DNA from 2 places in the Streptomyces sp. 2114.4 genome. Region 2 is predicted to be linked to the other one. Evidence: riboswitches for the same ligand, from Rfam matches in the RefSeq annotation. Region 2 holds a riboswitch; the other holds the start of a gene.
What was found. Region 2 has a riboswitch for thiamine pyrophosphate ahead of CFW40_RS26015 (thiamine ABC transporter substrate binding subunit). Riboswitches for the same ligand answer to the same signal wherever they lie in the genome.
Positions count from the first base shown of each region.

Region 1: it holds a riboswitch for thiamine pyrophosphate, as region 2 does, so the genes downstream of both, thiO (glycine oxidase ThiO) here and CFW40_RS26015 (thiamine ABC transporter substrate binding subunit) in region 2, are expected to answer to the same signal.

Region 1 is NZ_FYEY01000001.1:2,022,580-2,029,931, forward strand. It holds gene CFW40_RS08790 (NAD(P)/FAD-dependent oxidoreductase) at 1-1,205, shown strand, start outside; gene CFW40_RS08795 (hypothetical protein) at 1,294-2,520, opposite strand; gene metF (methylenetetrahydrofolate reductase [NAD(P)H]) at 2,557-3,474, opposite strand; gene thiE (thiamine phosphate synthase) at 3,641-4,375, opposite strand; gene CFW40_RS08810 (Rv2175c family DNA-binding protein) at 4,494-4,859, opposite strand; gene CFW40_RS08815 (NAD(P)/FAD-dependent oxidoreductase) at 4,987-6,228, opposite strand; TPP riboswitch at 6,384-6,496, shown strand; gene thiO (glycine oxidase ThiO) at 6,494-7,352, shown strand, end outside.
Region 2 is NZ_FYEY01000001.1:5,876,636-5,883,987, forward strand. It holds gene CFW40_RS25995 (phosphatidate cytidylyltransferase) at 1-967, shown strand, start outside; gene CFW40_RS26000 (DUF4231 domain-containing protein) at 1,400-2,308, opposite strand; gene CFW40_RS26005 (hypothetical protein) at 2,557-2,835, shown strand; gene rlmN (23S rRNA (adenine(2503)-C(2))-methyltransferase RlmN) at 2,915-4,021, shown strand; TPP riboswitch at 4,057-4,179, shown strand; gene CFW40_RS26015 (thiamine ABC transporter substrate binding subunit) at 4,283-5,356, shown strand; gene CFW40_RS26020 (iron ABC transporter permease) at 5,332-7,062, shown strand; gene CFW40_RS26025 (ABC transporter ATP-binding protein) at 7,063-7,352, shown strand, end outside.

The DNA.
Region 1 (7,352 bases), 3.9 Mb from region 2:
GGGCCGGGGTGCTGGCGGCTCTCGACGAGGCGCTGGGCACGGGCCGCGGTGCACGCTGGAGCGACCTGATGGGCCGCGCCCGCGAGGCCTGGGACGCCACCCGCCGCCCGCTCCTGGAGGAGCCGCTGTGGCAGGACTGGCAGGTGCTGGGGCGCGATCCGTATCCGGCGGTGCGCAGGCGCGGGCTGTTCGGCCGGGGCAAGGGCCCCACCACCGCCACGCTCGCCGAGGTGGCCCGCCGCGAGCTGGCCGACCCCCGGCTGACCGCGCTGCTGGAGAGCCATGCGCTGGCGTACGGCTTCGATCCGCGCAGCGCCCCGGCGAGCGCCGTGGTGCTGCCGTACATGGAGCAGACCTTCGGCAGCTGGTATCCGCGCGGCGGTATGCGGGCGCTGGCCGAGGCGCTGTACGAGCGGTGCCTGGCACGCAAGGTGGAGTTCGGCTTCGGCACGGCGGTGACCGCGATCGTGGAGAAGGACGGCCGGGCGGCGGGCGTGGAGCTGGCCGACGGCCGGGTGGAGGAGGCCGAATTCGTTGTCGCGGGCATCGATCCGGTGCGGCTGGTGGAGCTCTGCGGGGGCAGGGAGCCGTGGGCCGCCGACGAGGTGCGTCCCGCCCTGGGCCCGGAGGGCGGGGCCACCGGACGGCTCACGGTCTGTCTGGCCCTGCGCGGTGCGCGCCCCGCGGATGCCGTGCACCGCACGGTGGTCCATGCCCCGGACCGCGAGGCCGAGTTGGCGGGCGTGTTCGGCGACGGCTCCGGGCCGCGGACCCCGTGCGCCCGGCCCACGGTGACGGTGCTGCGCCCGGACGATCCGGCGACCCGGCCGGACGAGGCCCATGAGGCGGTGACCCTGACCGCGACGGTGGCCGCGCCCGGCCCGGTCGCCTGGTCGGGCGGGGAGGCCGCCAAGGCCTGCGCGGAGCGGATGACCGAGAGCGCCGAGGCCGCCGTTCCCGGGCTGCGGGAGCGGGTGCTGTGGCGGGAGGTGCTGCCGCCGGCGCCGGACGGACTGGTGCCGGGACCGGCGCTGGCCGGCCGGGAAGGCCGGTTTCTGCGGCCCGGAAACCGCACCCGGATACCGGGGCTCTACACGGTCGGCGGCTGGTCGCATCCGGGCGGCGGCCCGGCGCATGCCGGCATGTCCGGCGCGATCGTCGCGGGCCTGATCGTGAACGGCGACGACTGGCACGGCTCCACCTGAGGGGCGGGGCTGCCTCGGCGGGCGGGCACCCGGCGGGCCGGGGCCGTCGCGGCGCGCGGCACCGCCGGCCGGGCGTCGGTCCGTCCGCTCAGTAGCGGTACTGCTGCCCGTCGTATCCCGGCTGCTGGTAGGGCGGGTAGGGCTGCTGCTCGGGCGGGAGTTCGGCGTCGCGCTGCTGGGGGACCCAGACGCCACCGGGCGGGGTCTCGCCGTAGCCCTGGCCGAGCGGCTGTCCCTGGGCGTCGTACTGCTGCGCCGCGTAGGGAGAGGAGGCGTAGGGGTCCGCCTGCTGGTAGGGGTCGTAGGACCCGGCGTACTGCTGACCGCCGAGGTACGGGTCGGTGTAGGCCGCCTGCTGGCCCTGGCCGTCGCCGTAGGCCGCATAGGGGTCGGCGTAGGGGGCCTGGCCGGCTCCGGTCTGGTCGTAACCGCCGCCGTACGCATAGCCGTTGCCATTGCTGCTGCCGTTGGCGGCAGCGGCGTCGTAGACGTCGTAGCCGCCGTAACCCTGGTAACCGGGCTGCTGGCCACGGGCGTCGGGGCTGTAGACGCCGTACTGGCCGGTCTCCTCGGGCATCGGCTGGGGGGCGTAGACGGCGGTGGCGTCGGCCCGCGCGAAGTCGTCCGGGGCGGCGAACGCCTGGGTGGCGTAGGCGTCTTGATCCTGCTGCTGCCCCTGGTACGGGTCCTGGCCGCGGTAGTCGTCGCCGGGGGTGTAGCCGTAGAAGCCCTGCCCGACCACGGTCTCCTGCGCGGCGAAGGCCTCCTGCCCCGCGACGAAGGTGTCCTGCGCGGCGAAGCCGTCCTGCCCCGCGGGGGTACCGGGCCCGCCGTAGGAGCCCTGCCCGGCGACGGTGTCCTGTGCGGCGTAGGGGTCCACCCGCTGGAAGCCGCCGGTGCTCTCGAAGGTGTCCGGGCCCCCGTCGCCGGACCGTGCGGGCGCCTCGGTGGGCGCCACCGCCTCCAGGCCGGAGACCTCCAGGGTCGGTTCGGCGGGGGGCGGTCCGGACGGGCGGGCCCGGCGGCGCCGGCCACTGTCGCCGGACGCCCCGGCCGCGGGCTTGCTGCGCAGGGCCCAGCCGGTGGTGAAGCCGCGACGGAAGGAGAGCGTCACATTCGTCTGCCCGATGGCGAAGGCGACAAGTCCCAGCCCGATCACGAGTATTGACGGGAGGATGACCCCGACGACCACACCGATGAAGCCGGCGAAGGCCAGCAGCCGCCAGCGCAGCCGCGCCTTGTTCTGGAGCAGGACCTCACCCAACAGCCACAGCGCCACCAGGCCGAACGCGATGTAGAGGACCGCCCAGCCCATATACGCCCCTCTTCCGCCGCTCGCCGGCCACCGTGATCAGGACTGCTGGTGCAGCCCCAGATTCTCGTAGATTTCCAGGGTCGCCGTGGAGTGGTTCAGGGTAATGAAGTGCAACCCGGGAACATCCTCGGCCATCAAGCGTGCGCACAGGTCCGTTGCGTACTCGATACCAATGGAGCGTACCGCCGCCGGGTCGTCCTTGACGGCGAGGATCCGCTCGGCCAGCTCGGGCGGGAAGGCCGCATTGCTGAGCTGAGCGAACCGCTCGATCTGGCGCACGTTCGTGACCGGCATGATCTCCGGAATGATCGGCGTCGAGCAACCCGCCGCCGCAACGCGGTCCCGCAGCCGGAGGTAGTCCTCGGGGTAGAAGAACATCTGGGTGATGGCGAAGTCCGCACCGGCCCGGCACTTGGCGACGAAGTGTGCCACGTCCGTGTCCCAGTCCGTCGAGCGCGGATGCATCTCGGGGAAGGCCGCGACGCCGACGCAGAAGTCGCCGGACTCCTTGATCAGCCGGACCAGGTCGGCGGCGTAGCCGATGCCGTCGGGGTGCTTGACCCACTCGCCCATCGGGTCACCGGGCGGGTCGCCGCGCAGCGCGAGCATGTTGCGGATCCCGGCGTCGGCGTACTGGCCGATGATGTTGCGCAGATCGGCCGTGGAGTGGTTGACCGCGGTGAGGTGGGCGACCGGGGTCAGGGTGGTGTCGGTGGCGATGCGCTCGGTGGCGCGCACCGTGCCGTCACGGGAGGTGCCGCCGGCGCCGTACGTCACGGAGACGAACGTCGGCGAGACGGCCTCGATGCGGCGAATGGCGTTCCACAGGGTCCGTTCGCCCTTCTCCGTCTTGGGGGCGGCGAACTCGAAAGAATACGACTGCTTGCCGGAAGCAAGCAGGTCGCGCACCGTGCGTGCGCGATCAGTCCTGGTGGAAGCTGTACCTAGGGCCATACCGGCAGGTTAACCACCGGCCGGGCCCACACCAACCGCGTCGGGCGTAATGCCTGGTTGGCCGGGTTGATGTCCACTGGGTGGACATTTTCCGGTCGCCCGGAGGTCAGGAAACCGCCCGGCTCCCGACACCGCGCACAGCGACGCCGGTCACCCGGTCACCCGGTCACCCGCCACTCGCGCACCCGGCCTCGCGGACCGGACGCGACGGCGCCAAGGCATGCGGGGCGTCCAGGGCATCCGGGGCATCCGGGGCGTCCCAGGTCCGGATGCGCCGGGCCAGCGCGGCGGCCGCCGCTCCCGGATCGTCCGCCTCCGTGAGGGCGCGGACCACCACGATCCGGCGGGCGCCCGCCTGCAACACCTCGTCCAGATTCCGGGCGTCGATCCCGCCGATCGCGAACCAGGGGCGCTCGGGGGCGCGGGCCGCGGCGTAACGGACCAGGTCGAGGCCGGGGGCGTGACGGCCGGGCTTGGTGGGGGTCGGCCAGCACGGGCCCGTGCAGAAGTAGTCCACACCGGGTTCGGTGAGCGCGGCGTCCACCTCGGCCTCGGCGTGCGTGGAGCGGCCTATGAGGACGTCCGGGCCCAGCAGGGCGCGGGCGGCCGGGACCGGCAGATCGCCCTGCCCGAGATGCAGGACCTCGCTGCCCGCCGCATGGGCGACATCGGCGCGGTCGTTGACCGCGAGCAGCTTGCCGTGCCGCCGGCAGGCGTCCGCGAAGACCTCCAGCTGCCGCAGCTCCTCGCCGGCCTCCATGCCCTTGTCCCGCAGCTGGACGATGTCCACACCCGAGGAGAGCACCGCGTCCAGGAACTGCGGGAGATCGCCCTGGCGCCGGCGGGCGTCCGTGCAGAGATAGAGCCGGGCATCGGACAGAGCCGGGCGTGCGGTGGTCATCGGGCGGCTTCCCCCCAGGTCGGGGGCGTACGGTCCGGGCCTTCCGGTCCGTACGCCCCGCGGGTGCGGTTACGGGTGCTGGCGCGGCTGCCGGCGCAGTGCGGGCCGCGTCATGGCGTCAGACGGCGAGCGCCTGGGCCCGGCGCTTCACCTCCGTACCGCGATTCTCGCGCAGCGCCTGGGCGGGCGTGCCGGGCAGGGTCTCATCCGGGGTGAACAGCCACTCCAGCATCTCCTCGTCGGTGAAACCGTCGTCCTTGAGGAGGGTGAGGGTGCCGACGAGGCCCTTGACCACCTTGTCGTCCTTGATGAAATCGGCGGGCACGTGCAGCGCCCGGTTCTCGCCGCGGCGCACCGCGATCAGCTGGCCCTCCTTGACCAGCTGCCGGACCCGCGTCACCTCGACGCCGAGCTGTTCGGCGATGTCGGGGAGGGTGAGCCAGGCGGGGACGAGTCCATCGATGTTTGCGTCAATCTCGGTCACAGGACAAGCCTGCCACCTCCCACTGACAGCCGGTAGCCGGGCATCGCCATCAGAGGCCCGCTGCACACCGGAGGGTGACGGCCGGCGCCCGGCCGGCCACCGTCGGTCACCGCGCTCCGGCGCCCGGCTACAGCGCCGCGGCCTTCAGCGGCACCGACGCATTCGCGGCCCGCTCCCGGTCCAGGGCGACGCCCCGCTCGATCAGCTTGCGCCCCTGTGCGAGGTCCCGGGGCCGCCCGACGGCCAGCAGCGCGACGAGCCGTCCGTCCCGCAGCCAGATCACCGACCAGGCGGCCCCGGCCGGGTCACCGCGCCAGACCAGCTCGTCGGCGTCCCCGTGGTGCCCCACGTACTGCACGAACCGGCCGAACTGCTCCGACCAGAAGTACGGGACGGGGTCGTAGACCACCCCTTCCGCTTCGCCGCGGGCGATGTTCTCGGCGACCGTGCGCGGGCCCTGGAGGGCGTTGTCCCAGTGGTGGATCAGCAGGCGGGCGCCGTAGCGGGCCGACGGGAAGGAGGCGCAGTCACCGACCGCGTAGACATCGGGCACGGAGGTGCGCAGCTGCTCGTCGGCCAGTACGGAGCCGTCCCGCGGCGAGAGCTCGACGCCCGAGCCGGCCAGCCAGCCGGTCGCGGGGCGGGCGCCGATCCCGATGACCACCGCGTCCGCGGGCAGCACCGTGCCGTCGTCGAGGGTGACCGCGCCCGCCGTGACGGAGGCGACGTGGGCCCCGGTGCGCAGCTCGGCGCCCGCGGCCGCGTACCAGCCGGTCATATGGGCGGCGACCTCGGCGGGCAGCGCACCGGCCAGCGGGCGGTCGGCGGCCTCGACGACGGTGACCGCGCAGCCCGCCTCGCGCGCCGCGGTCGCGAACTCGGCGCCGATCCAGCCGGCCCCGACGACCACGATCTCGTGCTGGGCGGCGAGCACCGGCCGCAGCCGCTCGGCGTCGTCCAGGGTGCGCAGCAGATGGACGCCGGGCAGTCCCTCGCTGCCGGGCAGCACGACCGGTTCGGCGCCGGTCGCCAGGACCGCGTAGTCGTAGGGGACCGGGCCCTCGGCCGTCTCGATCACACGGGAGTCCGGCACCAGCCCGGTGACCGGGCGGCTGAGGTGGAGGGTGATGCCGAGCGCTGCGAAGTCGACGTCGAAGGCGGAGCCCTCGGCTTTGCCCAGGAGTACCGCCTTGGACAGCGGCGGACGGTCGTAGGGCCGGTGGGGCTCGTCGCCGAGGAGCGTGATCGCGCCGGGCCAGCCGTGTTCGCGCAGGGCGACCGCGGTCTGCACACCCGCGATTCCGGCGCCGGCGATCACGACGTGCGGCGTGCGGTCAGGGGCCTGGGAGGACTTGCTCTGCTCGCTCACCCGATCACTCTAGGACGGGGTGTGAGGCGGCTCGCAGCAGCGCGCAAGGAGATCTCTGACACAGCGTCACCGTCCGGGCGGCCCGGGGCGCGGCCCCCGGGAGGCCGGGGGCGCTGTCTTACCGTGCCTCGCGGCCTCGTATTAGGGTGACGGATACACGCACTCGCGGGAGCCCGGACGCACCGGGCTGAGAGGGAGGCTGGCCGGCCTCCGACCGTACGAACCTGATCCGGGTCATGCCGGCGAAGGGAGGGGCTGGACGCCCATGCACGCAACCGCCACATGCTCACGACCCACCCCGCGGAGCCCTGATGTGCTGGTCATCGGCGGCGGCATCATCGGTCTGGTCACGGCCTGGAGGGCGGCCGTCCGCGGGCTGAGCGCCGCGGTGGCCGACCCCTCGCCCGGGGGCGGCGCCGCCCGGGTCGCGGCCGGGATGCTGGCCGCGGTCACCGAGCTCCACTACGGCGAGCAGACCCTGCTGGGCCTCAACCTCGCCTCCGCCCGGCGCTACCCCCGCTTCGTCGAGGAGCTGGAGGAGGCCGCGGGACTGCCCGTCGGCTACCGGCGGTGCGGCACCCTGGCCGTCGCGCTGGACGCCGACGACCGCGCCCACCTGCGCGACCTGCACGCCCTGCAGACCCGCTCGGGGCTGGAGTCGCAGTGGCTCACGGGGCGCGAGTGCCGGCGGCTGGAGCCGATGCTGGCCCCCGGGGTGCGCGGCGGTCTGCGGGTGGACGGCGACCACCAGGTCGATCCGCGCCGGCTGGCGAGCGCACTGGCGACCGCCTGCGAGCGCTCCGGGGTGGCCTTCCACCGGAGCCGGGCCGTACGGCTGACGGTCGACGGCGGCCGGGCCGCCGGCGCCGAACTCGCCGACGGCACCCGGATCGCGGCCGGCCAGGTCGTGCTGGCCGCGGGGAGCTGGAGCGGCCGGCTCGACGGCGTGCCCGACGAGATCCTGCCGCGGGTGCGCCCCGTCAAGGGCCAGGTACTGCGGCTGCGGCTGCCGGAGATGCCCGCCGGCAGCCCCGCCTTCCTCTCCCGCACCGTACGGGCGGTCGTCCGCGGCGGCCCGCTCTACCTGGTCCCGCGCGAGAGCGGCGAACTGGTCGTCGGCGCCA
Region 2 (7,352 bases):
GAACATCCGGGATAGCCGGGATCACCTGGACGACCGGGGGGCTGCTCGACCGAGCGGCCCCCTGTTCCGCGACGAAAAGCCGCAGGAGCCCATGCCCACCTCTCTTTCCGGGTCCGACAGCTCGCCGGACTCAGAGAAGCCGAAGAAGAAGAGCGCGGGCCGCAATCTGCGCGCCGCGATAGGGGTCGGTATCGGCCTCGGCGCGATCATCGTTGCGTCGCTCTTCGTCTACAAGCCTGTCTTCATCGGCGTGATAGCGATCGCCGTCGTAGTGGGCCTGTGGGAGCTGACCTCGCGGCTGGCGGAGCGCAAGGACATCAAGGTGCCGCTGGTGCCGCTGGCGGTCGGTGGGACCGCCATGGTGGCCGCCGGATATGTCCGCGGTGCCGAGGGCGCCTGGGTGGCGATGGCGCTCACCGCGCTGGCCGTCCTCGTCTGGCGGATGACCGAGGCACCCGAGAACTATCTGCGGGACGTCACCGCCGGTGTCTTCGCGGCGTTCTACGTGCCTTTCCTCGCGACGTTCGTGGCGCTGATGCTCGCGGCGGAGCCCGACGGGCCGGAACGGGTGCTGACCTTCCTGATGCTCACGGTCGTCAGCGACACCGGCGCGTACGCGGTCGGCTGGCGGTTCGGCAGGCACAAGCTCGCACCGCGCATCAGCCCCGGAAAGACCCGCGAAGGCCTCGTCGGCGCGGTGCTCTTCGCGATGGTGGCCGGCGCCCTGTGCATGGAATTCCTGATCGTGCACGGCGCCTGGTGGCAGGGCCTGCTGCTCGGTCTCGCGGTCGCGGCCAGCGCCACCCTCGGCGACCTCGGCGAATCCATGATCAAGCGCGATCTCGGCATCAAGGACATGGGCACCCTGCTCCCCGGCCACGGCGGAATCATGGACCGCCTCGACTCCCTGCTGCCGACGGCGCCGGTCGTCTGGCTGCTGTTCGTGATCTTCGTGGGGTCCGGCTGAGCCCAGGGACCGCAGGGGGAAGAGGGACCGTGGGAGGAAGCGAGTCCTCCGGTTTCGTCCTCTCCCCGCTTCCCTGCACGGGACGGTCTCCCGACGCCTGCGAGGGGCCTGCCGCACCAAGCGGCGGGCCCCTTTCGCATCGGGCCCCTTTCGCATGAGGTGCTGGAGCGTCCTGGCCCGGCGCCCGCGGCTCCTGGCGTGTACTTGGCTTCCACACCCGCCTCACCCCACTGTGCGCCCAACCGCGTCGGTCGGTTCGTAGGGACGAACGTGGTGGCGGCCGAGTCGATCGGCTGCAGCTGAAGATTCCTGGGCGGCGTCGCCTTGTCCGCGCCTCCGGACAGTCGTCTGGTGACCCGGAGCTGCATGATTTCCGAAATCACCAACATACAAACAACGCGAACGGAGCCAGCGTCTGCGGACCCTCGCTCTTCAGCCTGTCAGCCCCACGTTGCCCGTGCGACCCGATGCCCACATGGTGTGCTCTCGCGAGATTGCGGCTTCCGCCTGGTCGACGAATTTTCCCCAGGACTCCGCGTCCGCAGATTCATCCGTGAGAGAGAGGATGTGCCTGATCTCCCGCGCGGTCAGGCTGTATGCAGAGGCTTCTGTCTCCAGTCGCTGTGCCTGGAACCATGCGGTGATGCCGGCAACTCCCGCACTGACCACACCGAGCAAATCGATGGAAACCACGCCGTATGCCTTCACCGCACCGGCGACGACGCCGATCATTTCCCCAGCAAGAGCAACACTCCGCCAGGTACGGGACTGCTTGTCTCGCAGTTTGGCCATCCGTGCGTACCACTCGACTTGTTCCATCAGGCGATTGCTTTTGTAGGTCGCGATCCGCTCGTCTCTGCCGGCGGCACGGCAGCGTTCCATCGCCTCGTTGACGTCGAGTCCGGCAGACACATCGACGATATCGAGGCCGAGGCTGATCTCTCGGAGTCTGTTGATGAAGAGGCGCCGGGCCTCGACTGCCGGCATGGATTCAGGGAAGGGCTCTCCGCACACCGCGTAGCGCCAAGCAAGCGTCTTGCATGATTCGGCGGCGGCCCGGCACTCGTACCAGCGCCGCTCATCTCGTTGCTCCACGATGTAGAGCCGAACCAAGATGGAGGAAATGAAAGCCAAGGAGGCGGCAAGTCCCGCCCAGTCGGTCCCGTTACTGCTGAATTTGAGCGTTGTGGTGCCGACGGCTGCCGCCAGGAATAACAGAAGGAGCGTCAGGCGGAGTTGGCCGAAATAGCGGCGCTTCGAACGAATGGAGCCTGTGTCGGCATCTCGGAAAAAGGGCGGAAGCTGATGCCAGGTGAAGCTGTCGCTGCCGGGACCGGTCATCAGGCTTCCTTGAGTAGGTAGGACAGTCAACGTGCCATGCTAGCCGACCAGTTGATGCTGCCGCGGCAGAAATCCTGCTCGCCCTCGTGGGAGGTCGGCCCGCCCGTCTCGTTCCAGGAGTGGCGCGTACAGGATGGGCCAGGCCGTCAGGGTGTGCCGCCTCTAACTGGTCGGCAGCCCCGGAGTCTCAGGAACGCCGGCACCCGGGAAGCTGTCCCCGGGTCGTCTCCGTGCCGAAAGTCGGCGACGTGGCTGATCAGTTGATCTTCTACGGCGGTAACGCCGAGACGGAACGCGACTCCCTCGGGCCGCTGACATCCACTACTGATATCAACGGCTGCGAATGGCAGGAAACGGCTGCGAACGGCAGCAGAAAAGCGCGTGACAGCAAAGAAGCGCCGGCGTCATGTGTTCGCTCCCTGCGCCGTGACCATGTCGCCAATGCCGCCGCGTGGGACAACGCCGATCTTGGTGGTTTCCTGGGGGCTCTTGCCGTCCGGATCGATGACGCGGCCGGCCACCCATGACAGAGGACCACAGCGGGTGACCGCCCGCTCACCGCTCCGACCTGGGCACCCGTAAACGATCTGCCACACTGGACGCACCATGCCTGTACCCGGAGAACTTACTTTCGTCGCGCCGCGCGGGGCCAAGAAGCCTCCGCGGCACCTTGCCGATCTCAGTCCCGTCGAGCGTCGCGAAGCGGTGGCCGCGATCGGGGAGAAGCCGTTTCGCGCCAAGCAGCTGTCGCAGCACTATTTCGCCCGCTATGCGCACGACCCGGCGCAGTGGACCGACATCCCGGCGGCGGCGCGCGAGAAGCTGGCGGCCGAGCTGCTGCCGGACCTGATGAAGGTCGTCCGGCACATCTCGTGTGACGACGACACCACGCGCAAGACGCTGTGGAAGATGCACGACGGCACGCTCGTCGAGTCCGTGCTGATGCGCTACCCGGACCGGGTCACCATGTGCATCTCCTCGCAGGCCGGGTGCGGAATGAACTGCCCGTTCTGCGCGACGGGGCAGGCGGGCCTGGACCGTAACCTGTCGACCGCCGAGATCGTGCACCAGATCGTCGACGGGATGCGTGCGCTGCGCGACGGCGAGGTGCCGGGCGGGCCCGCGCGGCTGTCGAACATCGTCTTCATGGGGATGGGCGAGCCGCTCGCCAACTACAAGCGGGTGGTCGGGGCGATCCGGCGGCTGACCGACCCCGAACCCGATGGGCTGGGGCTGTCCCAGCGGGGTATCACCGTCTCGACGGTCGGGCTGGTGCCGGCGATGTTGCGGTTCGCCGATGAAGGATTCAAGTGCCGGCTGGCGGTGTCGCTGCATGCGCCCGATGACGAGCTGCGCGACACCCTGGTGCCCGTCAACACGCGCTGGAAGGTGCGTGAGGTGCTGGACGCGGCCTGGGAGTACGCGGAGAAGTCCGGGCGGCGGATCTCGATCGAGTATGCGCTGATCCGGGACATCAACGACCAGGCGTGGCGCGGTGACCTGCTGGGACGGCTGCTGAAGGGCAAGCGCGTCCATGTGAACCTCATTCCGCTGAATCCGACGCCCGGATCGAAGTGGACCGCCTCGCGCCCCGAGGACGAGCGGGCGTTCGTCCAGGCCATCGAGGCGCACGGCGTACCGGTGACCGTCCGCGACACCCGCGGCCAGGAGATCGACGGCGCCTGCGGCCAGCTCGCGGCCTCGGAACGCTGACCGCCCGCTGGTACTGTGTGATCGAACAAATGCACCACATCCGACAGGGGAGCGCCACAGCGCTGAGAGTGCGGAAGCGTCGTAGACCTCTACGGTGCCCGCAGACCCTTGAACCTCGCCCGGGTCATTCCGGGTAGGAAGTTCGGTCGTCACTCATGCTGTTGCGCCCCGCCCGGGGCCCGCTCCCTGCGTCCTCGGACGCCGAGGGCCGTGGACACCGGGCGGGGCCGCGTCTCTTCCTGGCCAGCCAGGAGGAAATCAGTGAGCACCACGAGCAGAATCACCGCCACGGCGGTCGCCGCCGCGGTCGGCATGTCGGCGCTGGCCGCCTGCGGTGCCCCGGGCGGGGGCGCGGACGCCAAGACCGTCACGCTCGTCAGCCATGACTCGTTCAACGTCTCCAAGTCGGTCCTGAGCGCCTTCGAGAAGGAGAGCGGCTACAAGGTCAGGATCCTCAAGGGCGGGGATGCCGGGAAGGCCGTCAACCAGGCGATCCTTTCCAAGGGCAATCCGCAGGGCGATGTGTTCTTCGGTATCGACAACACGCTGCTCTCGCGCGGGCTGCACGAAGGGCTCTTCAGCCCGTACCGGGCCAAGGGGCTGGCGGACGTGCCGGCCGGGCTGCAGCTCGACAAGGGCGAGCACCGCGTCACCCCGCTCGACTACGGCGACATCTGCGTCAACTACGACCGCGGCTACTTCGCCCGACACAAGACCCCGCCGCCCAAGACCCTCGAGGATCTGCTCAAGCCCCGGTACAAGGGGATGCTCGTGACGGAGAACTCCGCCACCTCCTCCCCGGGGCTCGCCTTCCAGCTCGGCACCATCGCGAAGTACGGGCCGGCCGGCTGGCAGAACTACTGGAAGAAGCTCAAGGCCAATGGCGTCGAGGTCGTCGACGGCTGGGAACAGGCCTACTACGAGCGGTTCACGGGATCCGCGGCCGGCAAGCGCAAGGGCGACAAGCCGCTGGTGGTCTCCTACGCCTCCAGCCCGCCGGCCGAGGTGCTGGGCAAGAAGCCCGCGCCCAAGGAGGCGCCGACCGGCGTCGCGACGGGCACCTGCTTCCGCCAGATCGAATTCGGCGCCCTGCTCAAGGGGGCGAAGAACGAGAAGGGGGGTAAGGCGCTGCTGGACTTCTTGCTGAGCAAGAAGTTCCAGGAGGACGTACCGCTGCAGATGTTCGTCAACCCGGCACGTGAGGACGCCACGGTGCCGGAGCTGTTCACCAAGTACGGCACGAAGATCGACAAGCCCACGACGCTGCCGCCCGAGACGATCACCAAGAACCGCGAACAGTGGATCAAGCAGTGGTCCTCGCTCGTTCTGAAGTAGCCCGCGGCCGGCGCCCGCGGCCCGTACGGGGAACGGCGGCGCGGCTCGGCCTGATGGCGGTGCCGCTGGCCTTCTTCGCGCTGTTCTTCGCCTATCCGGTGGTGGCGATCGTCGGACGCGGGCTCAAGGACGGCGGGCAGTGGCAGCTCGGCCGGTTCGGTGCCGTGCTGAGTGACCCGGACATCGTGCATGTGCTGTGGTTCACCGTCTGGCAGGCGGCGGCCTCCACGGGGCTGACCCTGCTGATCGCGCTGCCGGGTGCCTATGTCTTCGCGCGGTTCGACTTCCCCGGCAAGCAATTGCTGCGGGCCGTGGTGGCGGTGCCGTTCGTGCTGCCGACCGTCGTCGTCGGCTCGGCCTTCCTGGCGCTGGCCGGGCGGGGCGGACTGCTGGACCAGCTCTGGGGCCTGCGCCTGGACACCTCGGTGTGGGCGATCCTGCTCGCGCATGTGTTCTTCAACTACGCCGTGGTCGTCCGGACCGTCGGCGGGCTCTGGGCCCAGCTCGACCCGCGTCAGGAAGAGGCGGCGCGGATGCTGGGGGCCGGACGGCTGGCGGCCTGGCGGAGGGTGACCCTGCCCGCCCTGGGGCCCGCCGTCGCGGCCGCCGCGCTCATGGTCTTCCTCTTCACCTTCACCTCCTTCGGGGTGGTGCAGATTCTCGGCGGGCCCACCTTCGCGACGCTGGAGGTGGAGATCTACCGGCAGACCGCGGAGTTCCTGGACCTGCCGACGGCCGCCGTCCTCACCATGGTCCAGTTCGCGGCGGTGCTGGGCGTGCTGGCGCTGCATGCCTGGACGGTGCGCCGCCGGGAAACCGCCCTGCGGCTCGTGCCGGCCTCGCAGACCGCCCACCGGCCGCGCGGCCGCGGCCAGTGGACGCTGCTGTGGGGGACGCTCACCGTCATCACCGTCCTGCTCATCGTGCCGCTCCTCGTCCTCGTGGAGCGGTCGTTCGCCGGGCCGGACGGCTACGGAGCGGTGTTCTACACCTCGCTGCGGTCGGCCGCGAACGCCGACAGCACCTTCGCCGTCGCGCCCCTGGACGCCCTGTGGAACTCCCTCGCCTACGGGGCGGCCGCCACGGCGATCGCGCTGGTGGTGGGCGGACTGGCGGCCGCCGCGCTGACCCTCCCCCGGCTGGGCAGGGGCCCGTCCGGGCGGACGGCCCTGGTCAGCCGGTTCGTCCGGGGCTTCGACGCTCTGCTGATGCTGCCCCTGGGGGTGTCCGCGGTGACCGTCGGGTTCGGATTCCTGATCAGTCTTGACACGCCGCCGCTCGATCTGCGTGCCTCGTGGTGGCTGGTGCCGCTCGCCCAGGCGCTGGTGGGGGTGCCGTTCGTGGTCCGGACGATGCTGCCGGTCCTGCGGGCGGTCGACGGACGGCTGCGGGAGGCGGCCGCCGTGCTCGGCGCCTCGCCGTGGCGGGTGTGGCGCGAGGTCGACCTGCCGATGGTGCGGCGCGCCCTGCTGATCGCCGCGGGCTTCGCCTTCGCCGTCTCCCTCGGTGAGTTCGGCGCGACGGTCTTCATCGCTCGGCCGGACCAGCCGACGCTGCCGGTCGCGGTGGCACGTCTGCTGGGACGTGCGGGAGAGCTCAACTACGGGCAGGCGATGGCCCTGTCGACCCTCTTGATGGTGGTATGCGCCGGTGCCCTGCTGGTACTGGAACGCCTGCGCCCCCTCGACCACTCCGGGGAGTTCTAGATGACGGCACGGGCCAAGGCCACGGCGCAGGAACTGCTGCGGCTGGGCGGGGTGACCGTCCGCTTCGGCACGGCGGGACGCCCCGCGCTGGACGCGGTGGATCTGGACGTCGCCGCGCACGAAATCGTGTGCGTCCTGGGGCCGAGCGGCAGCGGCAAGTCCACCCTGCTGAGGGTGGTCGCCGGGCTCCAACAGGCCGACGCGGGAGCGGTGTTGCTGGAGGGGCGGGAGCAGTCCGGGGTCCCGGCCCACCGGCGCGGGGTCGGCCTGATGTTCCAGGACCACCAGCT